Regions from separate parts of the Arthrobacter sp. 179 genome, predicted to be linked through region 3. Evidence: riboswitches for the same ligand, from Rfam matches in the RefSeq annotation. Region 3 holds a riboswitch; each other region holds the start of a gene.
The links. A riboswitch is a leader RNA that binds a small molecule or an ion and turns the genes downstream of it on or off. The one in region 3 is predicted to bind S-adenosylmethionine.

Region 1: linked by a shared signal. The riboswitch ahead of ACT3UE_RS08390 (acyl-CoA dehydrogenase family protein) and the one ahead of ACT3UE_RS03495 (hypothetical protein) in region 3 are both predicted to bind S-adenosylmethionine.
Region 2: linked by a shared signal. The riboswitch ahead of ACT3UE_RS00310 (OsmC family protein) and the one ahead of ACT3UE_RS03495 (hypothetical protein) in region 3 are both predicted to bind S-adenosylmethionine.
Region 4: linked by a shared signal. The riboswitch ahead of ACT3UE_RS00985 (flavin reductase family protein) and the one ahead of ACT3UE_RS03495 (hypothetical protein) in region 3 are both predicted to bind S-adenosylmethionine.

Annotation. Positions count from the first base shown of each region.
Region 1 is NZ_JBQSYU010000010.1:100,691-105,107, reverse strand. Features, by position in the region: gene ACT3UE_RS08400 (sodium:solute symporter family protein) at 1-1,574, opposite strand, end outside; gene ACT3UE_RS08395 (OsmC family protein) at 1,511-2,116, opposite strand; SAM riboswitch class I at 2,497-2,595, shown strand; gene ACT3UE_RS08390 (acyl-CoA dehydrogenase family protein) at 2,604-3,869, shown strand; gene ACT3UE_RS08385 (LLM class flavin-dependent oxidoreductase) at 3,866-4,417, shown strand, end outside.
Region 2 is NZ_JBQSYU010000001.1:55,928-60,344, forward strand. Features, by position in the region: gene ACT3UE_RS00285 (bifunctional metallophosphatase/5'-nucleotidase) at 1-314, shown strand, start outside; gene ACT3UE_RS00290 (hypothetical protein) at 365-817, opposite strand; gene ACT3UE_RS00295 (hypothetical protein) at 859-1,065, opposite strand; gene ACT3UE_RS00300 (SRPBCC family protein) at 1,131-1,583, shown strand; gene ACT3UE_RS00305 (DUF6226 family protein) at 1,786-2,454, opposite strand; SAM riboswitch class IV at 2,607-2,722, shown strand; gene ACT3UE_RS00310 (OsmC family protein) at 2,757-3,299, shown strand; gene ACT3UE_RS00315 (DUF805 domain-containing protein) at 3,845-4,417, shown strand, end outside.
Region 3 is NZ_JBQSYU010000003.1:186,244-190,660, forward strand. Features, by position in the region: gene ACT3UE_RS03485 (helix-turn-helix domain-containing protein) at 1-210, opposite strand, end outside; gene ACT3UE_RS03490 (sodium:solute symporter) at 377-1,909, shown strand; SAM riboswitch class IV at 2,067-2,177, shown strand; gene ACT3UE_RS03495 (hypothetical protein) at 2,228-2,473, shown strand; gene ACT3UE_RS03500 (VIT1/CCC1 transporter family protein) at 2,709-3,857, shown strand; gene ACT3UE_RS03505 (hypothetical protein) at 3,884-4,417, opposite strand, start outside.
Region 4 is NZ_JBQSYU010000001.1:190,713-195,129, forward strand. Features, by position in the region: gene dnaB (replicative DNA helicase) at 1-264, opposite strand, end outside; gene ACT3UE_RS00975 (DUF1801 domain-containing protein) at 830-1,252, shown strand; gene ACT3UE_RS00980 (hypothetical protein) at 1,333-1,779, shown strand; gene ACT3UE_RS00985 (flavin reductase family protein) at 1,799-2,305, opposite strand; SAM riboswitch class IV at 2,358-2,472, opposite strand; gene rplI (50S ribosomal protein L9) at 2,688-3,143, opposite strand; gene rpsR (30S ribosomal protein S18) at 3,158-3,397, opposite strand; gene ACT3UE_RS01000 (single-stranded DNA-binding protein) at 3,466-4,041, opposite strand; gene rpsF (30S ribosomal protein S6) at 4,083-4,388, opposite strand.

The sequences.
Region 1 (4,417 bases), on a different contig from region 3:
AGAAGCCCGAAATGTCCCAGCCATTCTCCGAACGTCAGCAGTGCTGCAGCGACCAACGTTCCACCCGCGGTGTAGCGGATGCCGGCCGTTCGTCGTTTTCGATCCGGGGTGGATTCCCAGGGCACGGTCACCAGCGTGACCACGACCATGACTGCAAGGTTGATGCCCATTCCAACCCACACGGGATGGATTCCTGCGAAGAACGTTGTGGCGGACCAGCCCGAGAGCTGGTTCCAGGCAATGCCGGCAAGGAACCCGGAAAGCATGGCTGCATGTACTGCCCGACGGCTGGCCAACGGCCAAAGGAAGACCGCGAGAACCGGCGCCAACGTGGCCCCGTTGCGCAAGGTCCAGGCAAGGACGTTCCACCAGGCAGCCTGCTCGGTGCGAAGGATCCCGTAAAGGATCATCAAGGCCGTCAGGGCAACCAAGGAGTACCGGGTGTAGCGAACCAGATCTTGTTCGGTGGCCTTGGGGCGTAATGCGCTGCCGACATCACGGCCCAGGGACGTGGCTCCGGAAAACTGGCATGGCCCCGCCCAGCCCATGGCGCAGGCCCAGACGCCAAGGAAGAAGAGGCCGACCAGCGGCGCCGGCAGGGTCTCGCTGATGTAATAGGGGACAGCCACGAGGCCAAGTTCCTGGTCGGGAACCGCAATGGCTGCGGAGGTCCCCACCAGGGCACCGAGGACGATGAAGGGGATCCCGAAGAGGGCTGCCGCATACAGGCCCTTCTGGCCGTCACGCGGAGAGCGGCAGGACATGGTCATTTGGAAGGCAGCCTGCGCCAGCGGCACATTGACGATGAATGTCCCAAACCAGGCGACGATGAGGGACAGCCCGGCATTTCCGGGGTCGACCATCGCCGGACGGGTGGCTGCCAATTCCTGCCAACCGCCGGGGCCGGGATTCGACAACACTACGAAGCCCGCGATGACGAGCATGACGACGAAGACCAGGCAGTTCAACGTCTGATTGAATGCCACGGACCTCATGCCGCCCGACCAGAGAAAAACCAACAGAAGCAGCGCGGTCGCAGTGACCGTCCATTGCAGCGGCAAATCGGTGAACGCCGTCAAAGCCGAGGCGAAGGCGATCGTTGTGGCCACCGACCACATGGGGAAAGTGACCGCCGTAATGACGCCCGCGATGGCTTTAGCCGCCCGACCGAACCGATCACCGATGATGCCGGTGACCGTCACGACGAGCTTCTCCCGCAGCGGTTTCACCAGCAACAAGGCGATCAGCAGAATTTGCACCGTTTCGGCCACTCCGTACCAGGCAGCGGAAATCCCGGTCCGATAGCTGAGTTCCATGATGGAAATATATGAAGAGCCCGAGAAGAGCCCCGTGATGCAGAAGGCGACGGTCCAAGGGCTGAAGGAACGGCCGCCATCGAAGAAGCCCTGTCCGCCGGGACGCCCTGCGCGCACGCGGGACCAGCGGCCGCCAAAGAGCAAAAGAGCCGTATAGCCCACGGCTAAGCCGATGGTCCATGCGCCCGCCGATGTCACTGCTCCACCTTTCGGGACCGCGAGTCGAGACCGCGAGAGAGGGCATCCGCGTTGTTGCATTCCCTTTCAGGAGCGTCGACATCGATCAACTCCGCGAAATGCCAGCGGAGATCCACGACAACGCCGGCGGCGCGGATCAGGGTCAGCGCCGGACAACGTGATTCCACGGACGTCGTCAGCTGGTCCAACCGGCTGGCATCTTGTTCTCCGGTCTGGACGTGGACGGCGATCCGGCAGGAATGAAAAAAGGGCTGGACATCGGCGGTACCGGCGAATCCGCGCGTGTCCTGGGTAGCCAGGCAATAGGTCTCGATGGCTTCGAGACCGATCTGCAGTTCCTCGGCGATCTGTTCGACCACCACGCCCAGGCATGCGTTGACTGCGCCGACCATGTATTCCATGGGAGTGGGGGCGGTATCGGTCCCGCCAACGGGTTCGGGCTCGTCCACTTCGAAGCCGAAGGCCCGGATCCGGATCTTCGTCCGCATGGATCCCTGCCACGTCCCTTGGGAACGAATGCGTTTGTCGTGGGCTTTCGGGGAGACGGAGCCCCCGAGGCGGGTCTGCTGTGCGTCGGTCGTACGGGTCGGGGCAATGCTCATGAACTCAGCTCCATCGTTCCTGGCGGAAGCACCTTCGCCGGTGACGGGTTCCGCGGGGTGGCGGGGCCTTGTTCGGCGTGGTTGCTGCGGCGTCACGGAGCCAGATCTCTCGGCCGCTCGGGATGGGTACCTTTCCACTAAAGGCCACCGGCACCAGAAGAAGCAACTTCACACGACGCGTTGCGAAATATTTCATTGATGTTTCCTGCGAGGTGCCCGGATTGAACTTTCGTGTCCAGAACCCGTGCAAATAACGGAAATATTCGATGTTGCTTGGATTGCCTGGGGCTCGGAACCTGGGCTGAAACACCCCGGAAAAGTGGTTTCCGTTGACTCCAACGGTGGCGCTGAGGGCCCATGATGTGGCCCAATGGAGACAACAACCATCCAGAGCGGCCGAGAGATCTGGCTCCGTGACGCCGCAGCAACCCCTTCCCGATCCGTCGGGAGGAAGGTGCTCACGCCGGAACCGATGGAGTGATGTTCTGTGGCTGCCCTGCCGATCGACGAAGTGACCCCGCGACACCTGATCAAACTGACCCCCGGCGTGCCCGCCGACGGACACTACGACGAACTCGCGGCGGTCTTCAGACCCGTGTTCGCCAGCATCGCCGATGGCGCCGCCGACCGAGATGCCCGGCGGATCCTGCCCTTCGAACAGGTCGGCTGGCTCAACCAGGCCCGCTTCGGTGCCCTGCGGGTCCCCCGGGAGGTCGGCGGCTTCGGCGCCTCGCTGGTTGATTCCTTCCGCTTGCTCATCGAGCTGGGGGAGGCCGACTCGCAGATCGCCCAATTGCTGCGGGCCCATATCGGCTTCGTCGAATCGGTGCTGCTGCTCCACGACGAGGCGGTCAAGGCGCGCTGGTTCGCCCGCTTCGTCGCCGGGCAGATCGTCGGCAACGCCTACACCGAGCGCGGCGGCAACGACCTGGGCCACCTGAACACCGCCGTCGAACAGTCCGAGGCCGGCTGGCTGCTCACGGGGCAGAAGTACTACTGCACCGGGACGCTCTTCGCCGACTGGGTGGCGGTCACCGCCATGGCGCCGGCGGTTGAAGGGCGCCACGTCGCGGTGGTGTCCACCCAGCATTCGGGGGTGGTCATCCACGACGATTGGGACGGGTTCGGCCAACAACTCACCGGCACCGGGACCACCGGATTCACCCGGGTTCCCGTGGATACGCTCCTGGACCCCGAGGTGCTGGACGTCCACCCGGAATCGGCCATCTTCCAGTTGGTGCTGCTCGCCGTCCAGGCCGGTATCGCCCGGGCGGTCCTCGCCGACGCCCGCGCCCACACCCAACTGCGTGAACGAGCCTTCACCACCGGAACCGGCGTCCCCTCCCGGCATGAACCCCAGGTCCTGCAGGTCATCGGAGAGATCTCGGCGACCGCCTGTGCCGTGGACGCGATCCTGTTGGCCGCCATCGCCGAACTCGAATCGGTGATCGGCCAACCGGGGCTGAGCCCCGCGGAGCAGTACGCGGTCAGCGAGCTGGCCGCCAACCGGGCCCAGACGAGCATCCAACCACTCGTGCTCGAGGCGACCAGCAAGCTCTTCGACGGCCTCGGCGCCTCGGCGACCTCCACCGCCTGCAACCTGGACCGCCACTGGCGCAACGCGCGCACCATAGCCACCCACAACCCCGCCATGTACAAGTCCCGCATCGTCGGCGACTACGAGGTCAACGCCGCGACGCCGCGCAAACTCGGCGCCGTCGGCGACCTCAAGACCCCTGAAGGAGAAAAATGAGCACCACACCAGCACGCCGCCGGATCCGCCTGAACGCCTTCGACATGAACTGCGTGGTCCACCAATCGCCGGGGCTGTGGCGTCATCCGCAGGACCAGGCGTGGCGCTATAAGGAACTGGGCTACTGGACCGAGCTGGCCAAGACGCTGGAGAAGGGGCTGTTCGACGGGATCTTCATCGCGGACGTCTTGGGCACCTACGACGTCTACGGATCCACCAACTCCACCCCGCTCTCCGCCGGCGCCCAGGTCCCGGTCAACGACCCGTTCCTGCTGGTCTCCGCGATGGCTTCCGTCACCGAGAACCTGGGCTTCGGGGTCACCGCCGGAACCGCCTACGAACACCCCTACCCGTTCGCCCGCCGACTGGCGACCCTGGACCACCTGACCAACGGCCGCCTCGGCTGGAACGTGGTGACCGGATACCTGCCCTCGGCAGCCAGGAACATGGGCCAGGAAGACCAGATGGAACACGACGAACGCTACGACCACGCCGATGAGTACCTCGAAGTGGTCTATAAGCTGCTCGAGGGTTCCTGGGAGGACGAC
Region 2 (4,417 bases), on a different contig from region 3:
AGCCCGATGGCTCCAGCCGGCCCAAGCTGCATCTGGGGATCTCCGAAGGCCTGGACTACACCTACACGGAGGATGCGGCCCGCGGCTCACACATCACCTCGATGACCTTCGACGGTGCGGCCATTGCCGACGACGACGTGTTCAAGGTGGTTATGAACTCGTTCCTTGCCGCCGGTGGTGACAACTTCACCACGTTGGCCGAGGGGGCAAACGCGACCGACTCGGGCCAAAGCGACCTGGTCGCTGCCCTGGATTACTTCGAGGCCCACGACGTCGTCGACCCGGCCCCGCTGGGCCGGGCCGTCGCGCAGTAGTCGCAGTGTCCGCGCCGGCCATTCGCCGGCGCGGCCGTTGCCGGCCGCCTTCAGCCCATGCGCGAATTCGCCAGGATGATGCCGATGGGGGCCGATACCAGGATGATCACGATCATCGCCCGGTATCCATAAAGCCACCACCGCTGTTCCGAGGCAGCACCGCGGGCCGCCCAGATGAACAGGCCCATGGCGACGACGATCAGCCCCGCACCAATCCACGTCAGCAACGTCAGGGAGAACATCGAGCCACCCAGTACGGCGATATTGGCGAGGTTGTACGTCAAGACTTCGGCCGAAACGAAGCCCTCCGACGGGGTTTTTACGGCCAACCGGGCCTGGCCCAGGCCCAGCACCACTTGCGCGACACCGACCACCAGCACCAGATAGGCGACCGCCCAGGCGGCCAAATAGGACGGGGAGGCGGCACTGATGGCGGAGAAGAGACCACCGAGCAGCATGCCGAGGCCACCGATGACGAGGAAGGGAGTCGCTGTTCTGTTCACGCCTACAGACTACGGATTCACCGTCTCCCGTGGAACAACCCTCAGGCCCGGTTCTTCAGGGTGTCTTGACGCCGAAACTCCCGCACCCATACGGAGAGCGTGAATCCGGAGCCTGCGACGATGAGCGCGCCGATCACGGGCAGCCACCAGGATTCCCCGAAGAGCCCGAAGACCAACAGCAGTAGACCCACGAGGATCATGGCGCAGTAGGCGGCAATCAGGAGGCGTTGCTGGGTGGAGAAGCGCATACGCGCACCGTACCGCGTATTCGCCGACCTTTCGAGAGGCGGGCAACACCTGAGAGACTCTGCCCATGAGCGTTTCCTTCCAGTGCACGACGTGGACCACCATCCCTCAGGAACACTTATTCGATCTGGCCCGGAACATCGACACCCATCAACAATCGCTGGCGAAGTCCCGGGAGGAGGCCATCGCCGGTGTCACTTCCGGCCTCATCTCACTCGGTGAGAACGTGACATGGCGGGCTTGGCACTTTGGCGTCCCCCTGAAGATGACCAGCCGCATCATGCAGATGGAAGCACCGCACTCCTTCATCGACGAACAGGTCAAGGGCCCGTTCCGCTGGTTTCGTCATATCCATGAGTTCAGCCAGGAGTCGGGGGGAACAACCATGGTTGACCGCGTCGATTTCGCCGCACCGTTCGGCCCTCTCGGTCGTTTGGCAGAGAAGCTCTTCCTGGCCCGTTATCTGCAGAAGCTCATCGAGGAGCGGAACCGCCATCTCAGCGCCGGGCCCGTGGACTAATTAGCGGCCCTGATTGCGCGGATGCTTCCGTGCAACGCGTTCATTTCCGCGCTTATGGTTGCCGGTGATTCGCGCCATGAGTGCCTGCGGTTCTTGTGTTTCGATGTCGGCCAGGAAGCACGTGGCCATCATCCCGCGCAGTGTTGACGCCCGCCGGCCCTGATGGAAGATCACGACGGAACCGCCACGGGCACACGGTTTGTCAGCCCCCTGCCGCACCAGCCGCGTCTCGCACCGCTTCCGGCCACGGCCGCCAGTGCCCATCGGAAGGGAGCATGGCTTCTGCCACCTCCATCCTTCCCTCGGGCACATCCTCGGCATGGATGCACCCGGCTTCTTCCCACCGGCCCGGCTCGGCCAGCCGATAATCGACAGATTGGTCGTCGTTGGGATTAATTCGTTCAAAATAGCCGCCTGAGACGACGGCTCGCACCACGGATTCAAGGTTTTCCAACAGCTCCTGGACATCGTCATCGCAGGCATCGCAACCGCATACCGGATAGTGGGCGTCGTAGAGGGCGCCAGCGTGCAGGAAGATCCCCGGGAACCCGGTGAAGACGAAGGTCAGCGGGGCCGCGAGCAGGTTGGACGGGACGACCCGGACCGCGTGGACGACGTCCTCCGAGGGGAACAGCAGATCGGAAGCAACCTCCGGGTCCCGTTCGGCGACGACGTCAAAGGCGTCCAACAGCCAGTCGAGCTGGGCATCAGCGACCTCATGCAAGGGAGCGAACCGGTGTCGATGGCCCACCGTGGAGTAGGCGCGCGAAGGCGGAGACATCCCTTCCCACCGATGGCCGTAGGCGATCGGGGCGCCCTGTCCATCGCGATGGATCTCCGGGGTGAACTCCGGGCGCCGGTATCCGCTCATGGCCCCACGATAACCGCTGGGATACCCCCTGGCGAGGGGAATCCTGCTGCGGGGATGGCGGGCTCTCCACCCGCGGATGACCCGGCGTATGTCTCCGGATGACGCGACGCGTTTGCCCGATCGGCGTTCCCGCCAGCAGAATCGAACCCAAGAATCAAGAGATCCAACCTGAGGCCCTGGCCGGTTGGACGGCAACCCCCTTCGCCATAGTGGGGTGCCCCAGGTGACGATTCGACGCCGTCCCGACCGGGAGGCGTAAGTATGGCGCAGCGCCACGCTCGCCATGACAGCGAAGGAACGCCATGACCCAGACCCTTGCAGAAACCAGCATTTCCAACCGCGCCGAACGCCTCGATTCCGCGGGATCCGCCTGGGCGGAACGGATCGGTCAGAACACTGCCAGCGCATCGCTGCAGTTCCGCGCGACGGCCGACCCGGTGGGCTCGGTCGGTTCGACCATCCGCGCCGGACGCCACGAATTCACCGTCGACGAACCGGCGGCATTGGCCGGGGACGACGTCGCCGCCAGCCCCGTCGAATACGCCCTCGGGGCGTTGATCTCCTGCCAGGTGGTGGTCTACCGCCTCTATGCTCACCAGCTGGGCATCACGATCGACTCGCTGGACATCTCGGCGGACGCCGACCTGGATGTGCGCGGCCTGTTCGGCATCGAGGACAAGGTCCGCCCGGGATTCGGTGATGTGCGGCTGACCGTGGACGTCTCGGGTCCGGCCACCGAGGAACGCTATGCCGAACTCCAGGCGGCCGTCGACGCCCACTGCCCGGTATTGGACGTCTTCACGAACCCGACCCCGGTGACCACGACCCTGCGGGTCAACTCCTAGAAGGCGGCCAGCAGCCGACTCCCAACAGGACCTCCGAACCGGCTGTACCTGCCGAATTGCACGGTGTTGTCCCTGGGGCTGCGGCTCCTGGTGTCCAGTCACGATCCATGAAGCAGCGATCTCTTGATGTTCATGAAGTGAGCTTCTGTCTAGTTCGACGGTCCAGTGACAACTGTCCGGCTCCCGGCACCGTGATGGCCAAGTTGAAACCGCTGAGCTGTCGTGGATCGGGGTCTTCCCCGAGGACCAGTGCGCCCAGGCCTGCCACTGCCGGCGGCGGGAGCCGTCAGCAGGGCAGTGGCGGTGGCCGGCAGCCTCCAGAGGTCCCCCTGAACCACAAGGTGTAGGCGGGCAATCCTCCGATGCCACCGAGCTAGAGGTAGCCGGTTGCCCCGGCGGCCTCGAGCTAGTCGGGGTGGCTCCGGGGGCCTACCCCACACCAAGGGCAGACACGACGCGACATGGGGAGTCCTCCCCATCGCATGTCAAGGCTCCATCTGGAAGACTACTCCCGATCACCCGAAATACTTTCGATGGAGGAAATTTTGAGCAGCAGCACCCCCAACCCCTATGGCAACCCCGGAGGGGTCACCATGCCCACCCATGGTGAGGCTCCCTTGGACCAGCCGCTCTACGGGGCCAGCTTCGGCCAGGCCATCAAGCGCTTCTTCAAGAAGTATGCGACCTTCTCGGGTCGGGCCAGCCGCAGCGAGTTCTGGTTCTTCGCGCTTTTCAACGCCATCGTCTACACCGTGTTCTACGGCTTGGCGATCGGATTCGGACTGGCCGGCTCCGACCCCGTCACCGGTGAAATGGGTGCCGGCGGGGCCATCCCCTCCTTGGTGATCGGGCTCTATGGGTTGGCCATCATCATCCCGTCCATCGCCCTGAGCGTCCGCCGCCTGCACGACGGCAACTTCAGCGGATTCCTGTACCTGCTGATCCTGGTGCCGATTCTCGGTGGGCTCGTGGTCCTCGTCCTCATGATCATGCCCTCCGTCCCCGAAGGTGCTCGTTTCGACGCCGATGGCGGCGCGGCAGCCTACGGGAACGCCTTTGGCACCTCTGCCGGGTACCCGGGAGCACCGGCTGCCGGCGGCGGTTTCGCGGGCCAGAAC
Region 3 (4,417 bases):
CACCGACACCGAGAGGACCTGGCACAACGTGACCAGCGAGGCCACCGAGGGCGAGGTCAGGTCGCGTTCGACCCGGGAGAGGAAGCCCTTGGTCAGCCCGGTCGATTCAGCCACCTGTTCAATCGTCATACGCTGGGCATGACGCGCCGCCCGGATCTTCGAACCGATGGCAATCGGGGCGTTGCTGGGCTCGACGGGCAAGGCCTTCATGGGCGGTGTACTCCGGGTCTTCACAATGGATGTAGGTGCTGCATTACGTCACACAGCATAGGCCAATTGACCTGTTAGCCAGATCACTTTAGCTTAGTAGGCAACAGATGTTTACCTGTAAACATCATTTTTTGATCATCCTCCCTTTTCCGACCAGAGGTTCCCCATGGACATCATCAATATCGCGATCGTCATCGCGTACCTGATCGCGATGCTCGCGTTCGGCTGGTGGGGCAAGTCCCGCACCAAGAACAGCAGCGACTACCTGGTCGCGGGGCGCCGACTCGGCCCCTTCTTCTACACCGGAACCATGGCCGCCGTCGTACTCGGGGGCGCCTCCACCGTCGGCGGCGTCGGCCTGGGCTACGAATTCGGCCTCTCCGGCGCCTGGCTGGTCATCGCCATCGGCATCGGGGTGCTGCTGCTGAGCATGTTCTTCGCCCCGCGGCTGCAACGACTGAAGATCTTCACCGTCTCCCAGATGCTCACCCTGCGCTACGGCTCCAAACACGCCACCAACGCCTCGGCGGTGGTCATGCTGGCCTACACGCTGATGCTCTGTGCCACCTCCACCGGGGCCTACGCCACGATCTTCGTCGTGCTCTTCGACTGGGACCGCTGGCTCGCCATCGCCGTCGGCGGGGCGATCGTGCTCGTGTACTCCACCATCGGCGGCATGTGGTCCATCACCCTGGCCGACCAGGTCCAGTTCGTCATCAAGACCGTCGGTGTCTTCGCCCTGATGCTGCCCTTCGCCCTCTCGGCGGCCGGCGGCTTCGAGGGAATCTCCGCCGGCATCCCCGAACGGGCCCGCGATGAATTCTTCAGTTGGGGCGGCCTGGGCGCCGAGACGATCATCACCTACTTCGTGGTCTACACCCTGGGCCTGTTGATCGGCCAGGACATCTGGCAGCGGGTGTTCACCGCCCGCACCCCCAAGGTGGCCCGCTGGGGCGGAGCCACCGCCGGCATCTACTGCGTGATCTACGGCATCGCCGGGGCGATCATCGGCATGTCCGCCCGGGTCGCCCTGCCCGGCATCGACATCGAGGCCCTGGGCAAGGACGTCGTCTACGCGGAGGTCGCCATGACCCTGCTTCCGGTGGCCGTCGGCGGGATCGTCCTGGCCGCCGCCGTGGCGGCCATGATGTCCACCGCCTCCGGCGCACTCATCGCCGCGGCCACCGTGGCCCGCAACGACGTCACCCCCTTCGTCGCCAGCTGGTTCGGCAAGGAGATCGAGGTCAACACCGGGCGCAACCCCGAGCACGACGTCGCCGCCAACCGGTACTGGGTCCTGGGCCTCGGGGCCGTGGCGATCATCCTGGCGATCCTCGTCAACGACGTCGTCGCCGCCCTGACCATCGCCTACGACATCCTGGTCGGCGGGCTGCTGGTCGCGATCCTGGGCGGGCTGCTCTGGAAGCGCGGGAACGGCATCGGCGCCGCCCTGTCCATGGCGGCAGGGACCCTGGTCACCCTGACGACCATGATCACCCTGGAGGCACTGTCCACCGAGAAGTTCTCCGGGGTCTACGCCAATGAGCCCATCTACTACGGTCTGGGCGCCTCGTTGGTGGTCTATGTCCTGTTCAGCCTGCTCTCCCCGCCGACCCGCCCGGAAGTGGCCCGGCACTGGTCGGATCGGGTCGCCGGACGGGTCGACATGGAGGGCGTTTCCGCCGATCAGCAAGCCTGAACCCGCCCCGGCGTCGTCCTCGTTCCCCCCGGGTGACAGTGCTCCCGGGGGAGCAGATGTCGAACACGAATCTAGCCGCACCAACGCTGGGATGCAGCGGGAATGACGTGGAACACAGCTTGGGTTGCCCCGGCAATCACGTTAGGCTGGCAAAAAGCTTCATGAGACGCGGGCAACAGCTCCGACTACCCGCGCACCAACCCCAGGTTCGTGGGTGGTTCGGATGAAGAAGCGGCCCGCACGACAACGTGTTGGGTAAGAACGCACGAGAGGAAATCCGTGGCGCAAAGCGTCTCCGTCCTTCCAATTTTCGATTCGATGCTAGGCACCGTCTGCCTCAACGTGGACGGTCACTGGGAGCGCTTCATCGCGCCCCACCCCAAGGATCTCGACCATGCGCTGGCCAACACGGCCGGCCGACCGGTCTGGGAATCCGACTCCTGCGCACTGACCGTGCGTATTCCCCGGGCACACCGCCCCGACGGGGAAGCACAGGTGTTCTTCCTTGAACGCCTGCCCGTCCGCGACCGCGCCGAGGCTCCCTCGGGTATGCTGGTCGGCTGAAGGGGAGTAGTTCCACACCCCACCCGCGCTGGATCGTTGATCCGGCACGGGTGGACGAGGACCTGTCGACATACCGACCGCCCTCCCGGCGGTCCGGCATTCCACCCGGCACCACGCCGGGCGAACGAGACCTTCGGCCCGCCACTGGCGGTCCGAGGCTCGTGGCCACCCACCGACCTTTGACCGGCAGTCCCGCACCACCGCGGGGACATACGAACCGATTGAAGGACGCCCAATGACACCGGATGCCCCCTCCCCCGACGCCGATCCGCCAGCCGCGGAGGCCTCGCGTAGGGAGCCCACGCCCGCCGAGATCCGGCGCTGGCGCAAATACCTGGCCGACGAACGCGTCGAAGGTTCCATCTACCTCACCCTGGCCAAACGCCGTGAGGGCGAGGAACGCCAGATCCTGTTGGGTCTGGCCCGGGCGGAAGCCCGCCACCAGGAGCATTGGTCCAATCTTCTGGGCGAGCATGCCCGGAAGACCGCACGCCCCTCGCTCAGCCGCGTCATGCTGCGGTTCATGGCCCGCAACTTCGGCTCGGTCTTCGTCCTGGCCTTGGCCCAACGGGCCGAGGGCGCCTCCCCCTACGACAGCGACGCCGACGCCACCGCTCAGATGGCCGCCGATGAGCTGGTGCATGAGGAAGTCGTACGCGGGCTGGCGATCCGCGGCCGCAACCGGCTCTCCGGCAACTTCCGGGCCGCCGTCTTCGGGGCCAACGACGGGCTGGTCTCCAACCTGGCCCTAGTGATGGGCATCGGCGCCGCCGGGGTGTCCAGCGCGCTGGTCCTCTTTGCCGGGGTCGCCGGCCTGCTCGCCGGCGCCCTGTCCATGGCCGCCGGGGAATACGTCTCCGTCCGCTCGCAGCGCGAACTGCTCACCGCCTCCCAACCGACCCAGATCACGCTCATCGCCGCCCCGGACCTGGACCTGCAGGCCAACGAACTGGTCCTGGTCTACCGGGCCCGCGGCATGAGCCGGGAGGCCGCCGAGCACCGGGCCGCCGAACGGCTGGGGACCTTCAGCTGCGACTGCGACCCCTCATTGTCCCTGCAACCCGAGGTGCCCGAAACCGAAACCGGCGGCGACGAACACGAGGCCCTGGGCTCCGCCTTCGGCGCCGCCGCCTCCAGCTTCTGCTTCTTCTCCTCGGGGGCCTTGGTCCCGATCCTGCCCTACCTCTTCGGTATGGGCGGGCTGCCAGCCCTGCTGGTGGCCCTGCTCCTGGTCGGGGTCGCGTTGATGCTGACCGGGGGCATCGTCGGACTGCTCTCCGGCGCCTCCCCGGCCAAACGCGGGTTCCGGCAGCTGGCCATCGGCCTCGGTGCCGCCGGGGTCACCTACGTTCTCGGCCTGCTCTTCGGCGGGAACATCGGCTAGGACCCGCAGAACCCGGCCCCTTCCGTTCAGCTGGCGCGGCGCATCCGGCGGGCTGCGGCCACGGGGCGGCGGTCCCCCGCCGGGGGCGGGGTCGGCTCCTGCGTGTCCGGCTCGCCGGCCGGTTCGGTGCCCTGCCCGGGGGCCGGAGCATCCCGCCGTCCGGCCTTGGCTGCGGCGATCATCTCGCGTGCGGGCCGGCGTGGGGTCGTCGTCAACGGCCGGGGGGTCGCCCCGATCGGCGGCAACGGCTCCACGGGCACCTGCGGGGCGTTCTTCCGGGTCTTCGCCGCCTCGGCCTCCTCGGCCCGCGCGGCCTTCGTCCGGCGTTCGTGTTCCTGCCGGGCCGCCCTCTCCTCCTTGACCCGTTCGGCGGCGGCGGTCCGTTCCGCCTGGGCCCGCTCGAGCTCCGCCGCCTTCTGCGCCTTGGCCTGCTCCTCGCGGGCGGCCTCTGCCGCCTTCTCGGCCTCGACCCGCTCCTGTTCCGCGACCTTCTCGGCCTGGGCGCGTTCGGCCAGGGCGGCCTGCTCGGTCTTTTCCGTTTCCTTCAGTTCACGGGCGCG
Region 4 (4,417 bases), on a different contig from region 3:
GATCAGTGTGTGCAGGTAGGCGGGTCCTCCGACACGGGAGATCTCCCCGCGTTTGGTCAAGTGGTCGGACACCGTCACCGCGTCGGCGGGTTCGCCCCGGCCATAGAGGTCCACGACGGCCTCGTAGATCGCCTCATGCGCGGGCCGATAGAAATCGACGCCCCGCAGGACCTCGACACAGTCCGCGATGGCATCCTTCGAGAGCATCATGCCACCGAGCACGCTTTGCTCCGCCACGAGGTCCTGGGGCGGGGTCCGCCCCATGTCCGATGAATTCGACGACCCTGATTCGGTGTGCGTGAGCGTCACGTCCGGTTCCTTCCCTCTCAGCGCGGCGCCGGTGATGCGGCGCAGCCACGTCCCTCTAGTATCCCAGTGAATGCGACCCACCGACACAATGGTGCCGCGGGTGACGAACGGGGAATCCAGCCCGGTTGGAGCCGGGGACCCTGTCACCCTATGCCCCCGACGGGCAGAACCAAAGAGAGTTATCCACAGCCCATGTGGAGAACCTGTGGGTGACGCGGCGTGTTGTGTGCACAGTCTGGGGACGGGCTTGTGGATTACTTTTATTTTCCTTCAATAACCCTGCTCTGACTAGGCATTTTACTTGTGGATAACAACTGATGGAAGAAAACTTTTCGTCAACATTCACCCCCTACTTGCAGGTTGCCAAGCAGCACACATGTGTGCAGGCGCCACTTATCCACAAGTTGGCCATGGTTCTCCACAGACACGCCGCCAGCTGTGGGTAGCTTTGACTTTCGCGTCCTCGGGCCGGGCCGGGACATCCATTGCCGTCGCCGAATCGCACTGGCACGCTGGCACGATGTCAGCAGCGAAGACCCGACCGACAGAGGTGGATCCACGTGATTTCCTCGCTGCCATCGAGCACCCCGCGCGGCGGGACGACGCCCACGCACTTCTGTCGATGATGCAGGAAGCCAGCGGTCGGCCCGCGATGATGTGGGGAACCAGCATCGTCGGGTTCGGCTCCTACCATTACCGCTACCCCAGCGGGCGTGAAGGAGATACCCCGGCGATCGGGTGCTCTCCCCGCGCCTCCTCGCTGGCCCTCTACGGGCTGACGGACCCCCCGGCCGCGGCCGGGCTCCCGGCTGGACTCGGCAAGCACCGACTGGGCGCTTCGTGCCTCTACGTCAACAAGTTGGCCGACGTCGGGCTCGGGATCCTGCGTGAACTCATGGATACTGGACACCACCACGTGATGACCGAACTTCACCAGCCCTGAACGGGTCCGGAGCCAAGGCACGTGAAATAATGGAGGAAAGACCGTCGCCCGCGCGGCGGCCCCGAACCCCAGGAGGGGACATGTCTGAAATCAGCGGTTCCGAACTGCTGACGGCGATCGTCGCGATCGTCGTCCTTTTCGCGGTGTTCGGTGCCTTGACCTGGATCTTCAAGACACGACCCTCGGGCCACCCCAGCGATGCCGAGCAATACATCGCCCGCCTCAATGCCACGGCGGCCCACCAACAGCAGATCGACACGGAGAAGGCGGAAAAGCTCCGGGCGGCGACGACGGCTCGGGCGGCCCAGGCCGCCCGCAACTCCCCCGGACGCACCGGCCAGAGCACCGGGTTCGACCTCGAACATCCCCCGGGGATGGCGCCCGGTCCGGGAAACCCCAATTTCGACCGCGTCATGCAGCTGATCAATCAAGGAAACTACGTCGGCGCGGTACGTAAGATCAGGCAGGACACCGGCCTGGGGCTGCTCCAGGCCAAACGATACGTGGACACCCTGCGGGGCATGTAGCCACCCCCCCCCAGCGGTCCTAGACCAGGGCCTCCGCCTGCAACGTGCGGAAGGCCGAACCGTGGAAGACCAACGGGTCATGGGCCCCGTCGTGTCCGGCATGGCCGTGGACCCGCAGGAGGACCACATGGTGGTCCCCGGCGGGGAATTCGCGTTCCACGCTGCAGTCCAACCACAGGGAGGCCTCGTTCAGGAACAGGGCCCCTTCATCGGTGGAGTCCAGCCGCAACCCGGCAAACCGGTCACCCGATTTGGAGGCGATCTGCCGGCAGACCCGCTCATGGGCCTCGCCGAGAACCGACACGCCGATCCGGCCCGCGGCCCGCACGATGGGCCAGGTCCGGGAGCTGTTCTGCACCGCGAACATCACCAACGGAGGGTCCATGGAGACCCCGACGGTGAAGGAGGAGGCGACCAGGCCCTGGGCCTCGCCATCGATGATCGCGCACAGGGCGGCGATTCCCGAAGGGTGGCGCGCGAAGGCCTGGCGGAGTGCGTCGGGTTGAAGATCATGGGACAGTGTCATCTGCTCTGCTTCCGGCGTATGGCACACCGGTGGATCCCGGGATCCACACGGGGTGCGGTACTTGCCGCCCGGGGAGCCGGACGGCCGAATCATCACCTGGAGCACCCCACTACCGTGAGAGGGTTGCCGGCCACCCAGCCAGGGCTTGGAAGGTGGCGCTCTTGATTCATGGTCCACGCTAGGGCCGGTGGGTCCCCGGGGTCAAAGATCTCCGCAATATTTCGCAAGATCGCCTCCCGGGGGCCACAGCCGGAGGCACATGGGCCGCCGACGATGTCGGGCCTTAACGACCGAGGGGCCCTGCGCTTACGCGCAGGGCCCCTCGGGTCCACCGTGGTCGGCTCCACCTCCCGTGGGGAGGGTAGCCGGTTCGCGGTGGTGGCTACTTCTTCGCGGCGACGACCTGCAGGTCGATGGTCGCGGAGACGTCCTCGTGCAGACGGACGGTTGCCTGGTAGTTGCCGGTCGACTTGATGTGCTCGGGGATTTCCACCGTGCGCTTGTCGATCGAGCCGAGGCCGGCGGCCTCGACTGCGTTGGCGATATCGGCGGTCTTGACGGTGCCGAAGAGGCGACCACCCTGGCCGGCCTTGACCGTGATCTTGACCGCCTGGGCGGACAAGTTCTGGGCCAATGCCTGGGCATCCTCGAGGGATGCGATGGCGCGAGCAGTGCGGGCGGCCTTGATGGACTCGACCTGCTTCTCACCACCCTTGCTCCAGAGCAGCGCGAAACCGCGGGGCAGCAGGTAGTTACGTGCGTAACCATCCTTCACCTCGACGACCTCGCCAGCGGTACCAAGACCGGTTACTTCGTGGGTCAGAATCAGCTTTGCCATGGTGTTATCCCTTCCTAGCCGCGGCCAGCGCCGGAGTAAGGCAGCAGGGCAACTTCACGCGCGTTCTTGATGGCCTGGGCGATCTTGCGCTGCTCCTGGACGGAGACGCCTGTCACGCGACGGGCACGGATCTTTCCGCGGTCGGAAATGAACTTGCGCAGCAATGCTACGTCCTTGTAGTCGATGACGGTGATGTCAGCGGCCTTCAAGGGATTGGACTTTGGTTTGGGCTTACGGAGTTCAGCCTTAGCCATCGTGGAGCTCCTTTATCTGGTGGAGCCCGCAGAATTTTTCCGCGGGATGGTGAATAAGAGGTGTTGCTTTAGAAGGGTGGTTCGTCGGACCCGCCGGCATTGCCCCATCCACCGTTATTGGAGGAGGAGGCCCAGGGGTCCTGAGCCGGAGCGTTCCAGGTGCCGCCCTGGTTTCCGCCGGGGTTTCCCCCACCGAATCCAGCGTTGCCGCTCTGGTTTCCGCCACCGAAGTTTCCTCCGGCATTACCGCCGCCGAAGCCGCCACCACCCGAGTTGTTGCGCTGGGTGCGGGTGACCTTGGCGGAAGCGTAGCGAAGCGAGGGGCCGATCTCGTCGGCATCCAGCTCCATGACGGTGCGCTTCTCGCCTTCCTTGGTTTCGAAGGAACGCGACTTCAACCGACCCTGGGCGACGACGCGCATGCCCTTGGTCAGCGTCTCGGCGACATTTTCGGCAGCATCGCGCCACACCGATGCGCGAAGGAACAGCGTTTCGCCGTCCTTCCACTCACTGGTCTGGCGGTCGAAGGTCCGCGGGGTCGAGGCAATGGTGAAGTTCGCCACTGCAGAACCGGACGGGGTGAAACGCAATTCCGGGTCAGCGGTGAGATTTCCGATGACCGTGATGACGGTTTCGCCTGCCATGGTGCCTCCTTGAGTCGGTTTCTACGAAAAGTCGACGCAGACTACTCTGCGACGACCTTCTGGTCTTCCGGGCGGGTGATCTTGGTGCGCAGGATCGTCTCGTTGAGCGAGAGCTGGCGGTCAAGTTCCGCGGAAGTGGCCGGGGTAGCGGTGAAGGTAACCACCGCGTAGATGGCTTCTGCCTTCTTCTTGATCTCGTAGGCCAGCCGGCGGCGGCCCCAGATATCAACATTGTCGACGGTGCCACCATCGTTGCGGACGACATCAAGGAACTTGCCAAGAGTCGGTTCCACGGTACGTTCGTCGACCTCGGGGTCGATCAGTACCATCAGTTCGTATGCACGCATGTGAACCCACCTCCTTTGGGCTAAACGGT